DNA from 2 places in the Rhizobium sp. AG207R genome. Region 1 is predicted to be linked to the other one. Evidence: predicted binding sites of a transcription regulator. Region 1 holds the regulator's gene; the other holds the start of a gene.
What was found. Region 1 encodes LexA, which represses DNA repair genes until DNA is damaged. Its sites were predicted from a motif close to TGTTCNNNNTGTGTTCNG; they were not measured.
Positions count from the first base shown of each region.

Region 2: a site for LexA is predicted at 1,875-1,892, ahead of JJQ51_RS09390 (helicase-related protein). Genes of this name have one in related genera too.

Region 1 is NZ_JAEPVT010000009.1:133,717-139,168, forward strand. Features, by position in the region: gene gltA (citrate synthase) at 1-682, opposite strand, end outside; gene JJQ51_RS21890 (ComEC/Rec2 family competence protein) at 964-3,441, shown strand; gene lexA (transcriptional repressor LexA) at 3,422-4,144, opposite strand; gene JJQ51_RS21900 (VOC family protein) at 4,564-5,451, shown strand; gene kdsA (3-deoxy-8-phosphooctulonate synthase) at 5,448-5,452, shown strand, end outside.
Region 2 is NZ_JAEPVT010000003.1:399,603-405,054, forward strand. Features, by position in the region: gene JJQ51_RS09390 (helicase-related protein) at 1-1,633, opposite strand, end outside; gene JJQ51_RS09395 (DUF3309 family protein) at 2,900-3,055, shown strand; gene JJQ51_RS09400 (YMGG-like glycine zipper-containing protein) at 3,101-3,355, shown strand; gene JJQ51_RS09405 (hypothetical protein) at 3,507-3,680, shown strand; gene JJQ51_RS09410 (beta-ketoacyl-ACP reductase) at 3,938-4,663, opposite strand; gene JJQ51_RS09415 (acetyl-CoA C-acetyltransferase) at 4,825-5,452, opposite strand, start outside.

The DNA of each region.
Region 1 (5,452 bases):
CATGCAGGATAAAGATGCGGTCCATGGCGCGGGCAAGCACCGGATTGACGACGTATTCTTCGCACGGAACCGCAAAGCACATACGCAGGAAGTTCGACGCGTAGTCGAGATCGTTCTTCGGGTAAACAAAGGGTTGGCCGATATGGTACTTGTACGCCATGGCGGCGAGCGTCGGCATCTTGGCGATCATGCGCAGGCTTGCGACCATGCGCTGGTGCGGATCCGTAATGTCGGTCGAGTCGTGATAAAAGGCGGAAAGCGCGCCAACGCAGCCGCACATGACGGCCATCGGATGTGCGTCGCGGCGGAAGCCGGTGAAGAAGCGCGACATCTGCTCGTGCACCATCGTATGGTGGGTCACGCGATAGTCGAAGTCCTTCTTCTGCGCTGCCGTCGGCAGTTCACCGTAGAGAAGGAGGTAGCAAACTTCGAGGAAATCGCCGTGTTCGGCCAGCTGATCGATCGGATAGCCGCGGTGCAGCAGAACGCCTTCGTCGCCATCGATGTAGGTAATGCTCGACTCGCACGACGCGGTGGAGGTGAAACCAGGATCGTAAGTGAAAGTGGAGGTGTTCTTATAAAGGGCACCAATATCAATGACACTCGGGCCGATGGTTCCGGTCTTGACCGGCAGGTCCACCGTCTTTTCACCCCAAGTTAGTTTCGCGCTTTGTTCCGTCATGCTGATCCTCCAAGATTTGGCGGGATTGACGCCATAAAAAGCGCCAAAAGGTTAAGCGACTACCGACTAGCTATATGATCCCGAGCCTAATGCCAAGTTATCCTAACGCTGAATTGTGCAATGCAGTATCAACTTTTGGGCACTGCAGAAGCGCCTCTAATTATGCTAGGCGGCGAAACCGGCCCAATTGAGCCCTGTTTGCGTCGATTTTGGTTGAATTCATCGCCTGCTAACGGCAAAAATCGCGCAAAAGCTGTAGTTTTGCGTGGGGACGGCGGCGAGTGCCTAATTTGGAGGCATCCGAGCAGCGGAAAGAGGGTGGGGACGTTGCTGCGCTCTCGCAGCCTCGCCCTGTTGTTGCCACGAATATCTTGCCCGCCGAAGTGCCGCGACGGGAACGGACGCAGGACCAGACGCGGCTGACATCCCGGCTATTGCGGGTATCAAGCCGCATTCGGCTTGGCACCTTCGGATTGATCGAAGAGGAGGCGGCCCATGGTCGCGCGGTCCTGCTTGCGCCGATCTATATGGGCCTTGGTGCAATTTTCTGGTTCAAGGCTGGCAGCGATCCGCCTCCACAGGCTGTTCTTGTAGGCCTGTTGGTCTTCACCAGCGGCTTCGCGCTCATGCAGGAGGCAGGCAGGCTGTTTCGCCATCTGCTTTTGGCAGGCATGCTCCTTTGCCTGGGCATGGCGCTGGCGCAATGCGAGAGCTGGCGGGTTTCTACCGTCATGCTCGATTCGGCCGTGACCACGACCGTGACCGGTCAGATCGAACGACGGGAATCCTATGACAATGGACGCTGGCGCTATGTCGTTCGCGTCGAGGCAACGGAAAAACCTTCCATTCGCCGCGCGCCGCAGCGGGTTACGATCTTCGTGCGCAAGCAGGCGGAGCCGTTCGATCTCGGTGATCGCATCCAGGGTAGGGCGCGGTTGACGCCGCCGGCCGGACCGGCCTTGCTTGGTCTCAACGATTTCGCCTTCAGTTCTTATTTCAACGGTATCGGTGCGAACGGCTTTGCCTACGGAACACCGGAATTGCTGTCGCCATCCGGTGACAACGCGGCCGGCTCCTTATTGGATGCGGCCGATATTTGGCTTGCTGGCCTGCGCAACAGCATAGGCGACAGGATCAGGCAAACCTTGCCGGGAGATACCGGCGCCTTTGCCGCGGCGCTTGTCACCGATGAGAGACGCGCAATCTCCAAGAATACGACGGAAGCGCTGAGAATTGCCGGCCTGACCCATATCATTGCAATTTCCGGTCTGAACATGGCGTTGTCGGCCGGCATTTTCTACATCGGCCTACGCTACTTGTTCAGCCTGTTTCCCGGTGTCGCGCAGGCCTGGCCGACCAAGAAGTTCGCAGCCCTCGGTGCGCTTCTCACTGTAACTGCCTATTATCTCATCTCCGGCTTCGGTGTATCCGCCGAGCGGGCCTTCATCATGATGGCGATCATGCTTGTGGCCGTGCTTTTCGATCGGCCATCGATCAGTCTGCGCAATGTCGCACTTTCAGCGATCATCATTCTTGTACTGTCGCCGTCGCAAGTCCTCGGTCCGAGCTTCCAGATGTCCTATGCGGCGACACTGGCGCTGGTGTCGGGCTATTCGCTATGGAAGCGGCGGCGGCATCGCGAAAACATTTTGCCGCGCGTCCGTCTATTGAGTCCGCTATTGTTCGTCATGCGCTTCTTCGCAGGCGTGACGTCGACCTCGTTCATCGGCGGCGCGTCGACGGCTATCTTCTCGATCGAGCATTTTCACCGGTTGGCGACATATGGGCTCGCCGCCAATCTCGCTGCTATGCCCATCGTCTCCTTTATCGTCATGCCATTCGGCATGGCGGCGATGCTGCTCATGCCGCTCGGTCTCGACGGGCCTTTCTGGAAAGTAACCGGCGAGGGACTGGAACTCGTTATCGTGATCGCAAGAACCGTAGCTGGTTGGGGAGGCGACATTACCTTCGGTCGCCAGCCGGCCTGGCTGATGCCGACATTCATTATCGGCTTCCTGATCATGAGCATATTGCGGACCCGGCTTCGTCATCTGGGCCTGCTATTATCGCTCTTGTCCATGGGCTTGGCGGCATTCGGATCTGGCGTACCGAAACCCGACCTGATGATCTCCGAAGATGGCGTCCTAGTCGCATTGCGCCAGGACAATATACTCGCGACCAATCGCGAGAGACCGCAGGCCTTTATTTTCGAACAATGGCAAAAGGCACTGGTTGCGGCGGACCATCAGCCTCCGACCATGCTCCCGGCTGACAGCCGACTTCCACAAATCGGCAAGGCAGATCGTTATAAGCGATTGAACAGTGAAGAACAGAAGGCGGTCCGTATCGCAATGGAAGAAGCCTTGGACCGCACCATGCAAGGCAGTTTCGCCTGCCAGAAAGGAGCATGGTGCGCGGCCATGCTTGAAAACGGCGCGATATTGGTCACTATCGAAAACGCGGCCTACCTGCCTGCGGCTTGCGACACGGGGAACATTATCGTGACGCCAATCCGGCTACGGCTCGACCATTGCCGTTCCGGAGCGATGCTCATAACCGGTGCGACATTGCGTAAAACCGGCTCCATCGAAATGGTGCTTACCGGAGACAAGCCCATCCTCTCAACCGCATTCGAGAACCCGCAGCGTCCCTGGACCAGGCATCGAACCTACGATTGGCGCACCGGCAAATTCGACGCGCCAATTGCGCCCACGTCACCCGCCATCGACAATTCACCGGTCAGTGATAGCGGCGAATAAGGCCAACGAGCTTGCCTTGGACCTTCACGCGATCCGGTCCGAAGATGCGGGTTTCGTATGCCGGGTTTGCAGCCTCAAGCGCGATGGAAGCACCCTTGCGACGGAAGCGCTTCAGTGTCGCCTCTTCGTCATCGACCAGCGCCACGACGATGTCGCCGGGATTGGCCGTCGTCGAATTGCGGATGATGACCGTATCGCCGTCGAAGATGCCGGCATCGATCATCGAATCCCCTCGAACTTCAAGCGCATAATGTTCGCCGGATCCGAGCATGTCGGCGGGAACGGTAATGTCGTGCGTATTGTTCTGGATGGCCGAGATCGGAACACCGGCAGCGATGCGGCCCATCACGGGCACCGACGCCGAGCTATTGTGATCGTCATTTGCCACCTTCGACGGAGCGGGCGGGGCAACGGGCTGCGGCTTTCCGAGGCTGCCCTCGATAACGCTCGGAGAAAAGCCGCGGCGCTGCTGCAGGCTCGGATTATAGGCGTCGGGAAGCTTGATGACTTCGAGCGCTCTGGCCCGGTTCGGCAGCCGGCGGATAAAGCCCCGCTCCTCCAGTGCCGTAATCAGGCGATGAATACCGGATTTCGATGCCAGATCCAGTGCATCCTTCATCTCGTCGAAAGATGGCGGAACCCCGGATTCCTTCATGCGTTCGTGAATGAAGAGAAGCAGTTCCTGCTGCTTGCGCGTCAACATCGTCTTGGAACCCCAGAATCAAGAAAAGCTGTGAAACAAATCCAGAACGGACACTATATGTTCCATATGTGTTCCGCAAGTACTTAAATTTCGGTAAAGCCTTGTGAGGTCAGTTAAATAATTACCATTTGCGAATGGATCGGCTCCGAACATCGGCGCGCTGTGTCTCCGTTAACCTGCAGAAAAATAAGAGAAATGCCGCTCTACTCGCTTCCGAGACTTTGTCGTTCAGCCCGTGCGCCGAGCATTTGGATGAACGTGCCGCGCGGCTGCATGAGCCAGCCATGGCAGAGAATCAGCAATCACGTTTGCGAGATTGCCTTCGATCCATGTCGTGTGCTCCGGGTGTTCCATGCTTCCATCTTGAATTGCGCGGGGGATGGGCGCAAATCTGCTTCGGCAAGCAAACAGGAGAAGCCATGATTTCGTCTCCGCATCCGCTGGATCATCTCGTGCTGCCGACCGTCGATATCGCTCTGGCACGCGAGCGCCTCGGCAAGCTCGGTTTTACAGTGGCTCCAGATGCGCGCCATCCCTTTGGCACGCAGAATGCCTGCGTCTTCCTTGCCGATAAAACCTATCTCGAACCTCTGGGCGTCGCGTCTGCGGAGCAGTGCGAGAAGAGCATCATGGATGGCAATGTTTTTGTTGCCCGCGATCAAGCCTATCGCTTCCGGGTCGGCGAAAATGGCTTTTCGGCCGTGGTATTCGGTACGGATGACGCGGTGGCGGATGACGAGCGCTTCAAAGCAGCTGCGATTTCGGCGGGGCAGATGCTGGATTTCTCCCGTCCCATGAAGATGCCGGATGGAACGGAAACCACGGCCGGTTTTCGTCTTGCCTTCGCCGCCGATCTGCGCGCGCCGGATTTTCTCGCTTTCTGCTGTCAGCGCATCAATCCGCTGCCGGCTGACCGCAGTGTGCTCGAGCGTCACGAAAACGGCGTGACTGGTATCGCGCGGGTAGCGCTTTGCGCGCCGAAGCCGGCGGCCTATCGCGGCTTCTTCGAGGAGCTTGTCGGTGGCCCGCGCATTATGGAGCATTCCTTTGGCCTGACGATCAAGGCCGCCAATGCCGATCTGGAGATTTTGACGCCGGAAGGAATGGAGGCATTCTATGATCTACCTGTTCGCACGAATGATCCGGGGCTCAGAGCACGTGCAATCCTTTTCAAAACGCGCGATCTTTCCGTGACATCGTCGCATTTCACTGCTAACGGCGTCACCTATACGCGTAAGAACAATCGTCTATTGGCGAGGTTGGCACCCGGTCAGGGCGCATTGTTCGCCTTTGAGGAGATAATATGAG
Region 2 (5,452 bases), on a different contig from region 1:
CCTCGAATTCCAGCGCCAGCGCCTTTTGCGAGGCCGTCTGGACAGCCTTGGCATCAGGCCCTTCGGTCCCTGCGATAGGCGTGAACCGGAATCCGGTCAACTGTCCCACATGATGTCCCTCAACGAAGACATCTCCATTCACACTGATTTCAGCTTCCAGCATCGCATTCTCTCTCAGGCGCTTCATGAGCACAGATGTCCTGCGATCAACAAAGCGTTTCGTCAACCTCTCATGTAACGCGTCGGACAATCGATCTTCGATTTCCCGCGTCTTTTCTTGCCAGTGTGTCGGATCGGCAAGCCAGCCGGGCCGGTTCGACACATAGGTCCAAGTCCTTATCTGCGCGATTCGCGCCGAAAGCGTGTCGATCTCGCCGTCCGTCCGATCGGCGCGATGCACCTGTTCGGCCAGAAAATCCTCTTTCACCGTGCCATAGCGCACGAGATCGGAAAAGAGGGCGGCAATGAGATCGGCGTGCTGGGCAGGCGTGATGCGCCGATAGTCGGGAAGCGCACAGGCCTCCCACAATTTCTCAACCCGAGCCGGGTTGCTGGCAAGATCGACTATCTCCAGATCGCGTGACAGATATTCCAACGCCTGCTGGTCTACCGCAGGCAGCGCCCGCGTCAAGCCCTGCACGCGAGGCGCGTCTTCCAAACTTGCACGCAACGCCGCGATCGAAGCGAAATCCAGATCCTTGCTGCGCCATTGCAGCACCTTGACCATATCGAATTCGTGTCCCTCGATCCGGCGCACCAGCTCGTCATCGAACGGGTCCACCTGCCCCGTCACCCCGAAAGTGCCGTCCTTGAGGTGACGGCCGGCACGACCTGCGATCTGGCCAAGCTCGGCCGGATTGAGGTTGCGGAACTGATAGCCGTCGAACTTGCGGTCCTGGGCGAAGGCGACATGATCGACATCGAGGTTGAGCCCCATGCCGATCGCATCTGTCGCAACCAGATATTCGACATCACCTTCCTGATAGAGGGCCACCTGCGCATTGCGGGTACGTGGACTGAGCGCCCCGAGAACGACGGCCGCGCCACCGCGCTGGCGGCGGATAAGCTCGGCGATCGCATAGACCTCGTCGGCGGAAAAGGCGACGATCGCCGTGCGCTGCGGCAGGCGCGTGATCTTCTTCTGCCCGGCGTAGAAGAGATGCGACAGCCTGGGCCGTTCGAGAACGGTAATTCCTGGCAGAAGCTGTTCGAGAATCGGCCGCATGGTGCCGGCACCAAGCAGCAGGGTTTCATCGCGGCCGCGCAGATGCAGGATACGGTCGGTGAAGATATGCCCGCGCTCTAGGTCACCGGCAAGCTGCACCTCGTCAATGGCGACGAAGGAAGCGCGCGTCTCGCGCGGCATGGCCTCGACGGTGCAGACCGAATAGCGCGCATTGGGTGGCGATATTTTTTCCTCGCCGGTCACGAGCGCGACATTGTGTGCCCCGACCTTTTCGACGACGCGCGTATAGACCTCGCGGGCAAGCAGCCGCAGCGGCAGGCCGATCACGCCGCTGCCGTGTGCCACCATGCGCTCGATAGCATAATGGGTTTTGCCGGTATTGGTTGGTCCGAGCACCGCGGTTACGCCGCGTCCGCTCAGGATCATGGGCTGCGAAGTCTGAGTCATAGGTCCGTGCATGGGCGAGAAACTACCGTCTTCCGATCAGCATGTTCCTCCTGGAGGAAACGAACAGATGACGACCATATGTGACAAAGGCAAGACCCGAATGAAAAAACAGATACGACAACAACCGATTTCATATTTGATCGCCTCAACCATAAGCTACATTTCGGCTGCATCCCATGCGAGTCCCGGCGATTCCGGAACAGCTTGAGAACGAATCGGAGACGAATCGCTGACTCCACTGAGTTCCTTATTTGTTCACGACTACATATGGATTTCAATGAAAAGATTCACACCAAATGCTGAATCTTGTTTACGTAACTTTTCCAGCGCAAAAGGAGTCAAGCGGAGAATGCTCAGCCAGCGAAATTTCCGATCGCATTATGGTTAATGGTCTGTAAATAATGAAGTTTCGCGTGAATCAAGGGATCGCGTTAACATCCGGGCCAAAGCCGGAACGAATCGGAGACGAATCGCGGATTCCAGGCGGTTCCGTTTCTGTTCTCCACAATATTTAGTGCTTCCCTGGCACGGACATACCGGACTCTGAATGGTTGAGACCCGAATTCCGGCCGAATCTGCGATTGTGATTAACCTTTTAACGAGCGCAGCTATAACGAATCAGCAAATACACGCAATAGCTGCAGCCATTAACACATCGATCAAAGCCGGAACGAATCGGTGACGAATCGCGGATAGAGGCAGGTATCGTATTCGTTCACGGCTACATATTGTATTTCGTCGGAACAGCATCGCGAAATAGCACTGCCATGAATAGACGAGCCTCCCACAAACCTGCAGCAAATTAACCAATCGGCCGGCGAAAGCACCATCTATGCGGTTCACCTGGGCTCCACTTCGCCCTTCCGGCACCTTGATGGCGTACCTGGAGGAGGCTCGCGGTTAGCCCAAGTCCAAATAGAGAACGAATCGCCGACGAATCACAGACATCGGGCCTTTCCCGTTTCGTTCACCGCAAGCCATTGTATTTTAATCATATTTTAACCATACAGACGGATCTCCCATCGCTCCGGCGACGGCGATATGACGTTGCCGCACTAACGTTTCCCTAAGCGCCCGGGCCCCCGCCTACTCGCATTTTTATTTCTTAGCCGGAACAATTATCGAGCACGCAAGTTTATCTGCACAGAATTGCGGAACTCAGCCTATTCCTGGATACGGATTTGAGCTGAAGCGCTGGAAGGATAACGTCGGATCGGAAGCGATATTGGCGGGACATTCAAGCGATCGACATGGAGGAGACACATCATGCTTGGTACGGTATTGCTTGTGATACTGATTCTGCTGCTGATCGGCGCACTACCCAGCTGGGGTTACAGCCGGGCGTGGGGGTATGGCCCATCGGGTGGTCTCGGGCTTGTTCTCGTTATTGTCCTTATTCTGTTATTGATGGGACGGATTTGATCCGCGGTTTGTTGTTCAAACCTCGCAACACTAGGGAGCTACACCATGAAGAAGATCATCCTCGCGATCGCCGTCCTCGGCGCATTGGCATCGTGCACGTCTACGGAAAAAGGCACGGCCATCGGAGCCGGTACCGGCGCGCTGATTGGCGGCGTAGCCACGCATAGCTGGGGTGGCGCCGCTGTCGGCGCAGTCGCTGGCGGTGTGGTCGGCAACCTCATCGGACGCTCGGAAGATCGTCGCGGATATTGCATCTACCGCGATCGGTATGGTCACCGTTACGAAGCTCGCTGCCGCTAAAGCCAGCATCGGCTGACCGATCACCCTTGATGGCCGGCCGGTCAGACCCGCTCTGGAACAAACTCACGGAACAACCGTTCCCTCAGGAAAATCGTCTTCCCGCGACATGAACCGCGGGAAGGTAGCAGTGTTTTGAGAAAGGAACCGCATCATGGCCGCAATCATCGCAAGCATTGCAGCACTGGTGCTCATCGGCACGACTTTCTACGCCCTCGCCAGCGCGGCAAGAGCACGCGGCAAGGAAAAGCAGCAGGTCGCACTTGAAGCCGTCGTTCTAGAATTCAAGCCACGGCAGCGACAGCAAGCAAATTCAAACCGGGGATGATTGCACGCCGGGACTGGGAACTCTTAATCCGCCCCTAGAGCCAGATGATTTTAGGTCGAGTCGGCCTAAAATCTGAATCCACTCTGGAATCTGAGAAGTAGGCGTGATGTCGTCCGAAAATCCCCTGATACTTTTCGGCATCTGGCTCCAAAACGGCCTGAAGCGGCTCAGCCTCCCGCAAGAGTTCCAAGCCGCTCCAATCTCATTGCCTTTACGCAGCTTCGCGCGGGAAAGCCCTGCGCTTCTTCTGGAATTGCTTATACGAAGAGCTGGCCGCCATTGGCAGATATGGTCGATCCCGTGATGAAACCGGCATCGTCGCTGGCGAGGAAAACCGCGATACGGGCGATTTCCTCAGGCTCGCCGAGGCGCCCAACGGGGATCTGCGGGATGATGCGCTCGTTCAGCACTTTCTCCGGCACCGCCAGCACCATCTCAGTACCGATATAGCCAGGGCAAATCGCGTTCACGGTAATGTTCTTGGCGGCCCCTTCTTGGGCAAGCGCCTTGGTGAAGCCGAGATCCCCTGCCTTGGCGGCGGAATAGTTCGCCTGGCCCATCTGCCCCTTCTGGCCGTTGATCGAAGAGATATTGATGACGCGGCCGAAGCTGCGGTCGCGCATGCCCTGCCAGACCTGATGCGTCATGTTGAAGAGGCCGGTGAGATTGGTGTTGATGACCTCATGCCACTGCTGCGGCGTCATCTTATGGAACATGGCGTCACGGGTGATGCCGGCATTGTTGACCAGGATGTCGACATGGCCCAGATCGTGCTCGACCTTGGCAATTCCCTTGCCGCACGCCTCATAGTCGGTGACATCCCATTTGTGGACCGAGATACCCGTCACATCGTGGAAAGCCCGGGCCTTCTCGTCATTGCCGGCATAGGTTGCCGCCACCTTGTAACCCGCATTGTGCAGCGCCATCGAAATGGCGGCTCCGATGCCGCGCGTACCGCCGGTTACCAATGCCACTCTGCTCATGTGCCACTCCCCTTTTTGTTGCGGAGGCGGGACGCCCGAAGCTCGGGTAGCCCGCTCCGCTTTCACCACTTCTTCTGGAAATACCCTTCAAGACGCCTCAGAGCATGGTGCCGAAAATGTCCCGCGGTTTTCGGACGACATCTTGCTCTACTTTTTTGATTTTAAAGCGCTTCGAAGCACATGGCGACGCCCATGCCGCCGCCGATGCACAGCGTGGCAAGCCCCTTGCGGGCGCCGCGGCGCTTCATTTCGAACAGCAGCGTATTGAGGACGCGTGCGCCCGAGGCGCCGATCGGGTGGCCGATGGCGATCGCGCCGCCATTGACGTTGACAATCGACGTATCCCAGCCGAGGTCCTTGTTGACGGCGCAGGCCTGGGCGGCAAACGCCTCGTTGGCCTCGACAAGATCAAGGTCGTTGACCGACCAACCGGCCTTCTCCAACGCCTTGCGGGAGGCCGGGATCGGCCCGGTCCCCATAATCTGCGGGTCGACACCGGCTGTCGCCCAGGAGACGATGCGGGCCAGCGGCTGGATACCGCGGCGCGAGGCTTCCGCCTCGGTCATCAGCACGGCCGCTGCGGCGCCGTCGTTGAGACCGGAAGCATTGCCTGCGGTGACGGAACCCTCTTTGTCGAAGGCCGGGCGCAGCTTCGCCATGGCCTCCATCGTCGCGCCATGGCGGATATACTCATCGGCATCGACCGTGACGTCGCCCTTGCGCGTCTGGATCGTGAAAGGGACGATCTCGTCCTTGAAGCGGCCGGCCTTCTGCGCAGCTTCGGCCTTG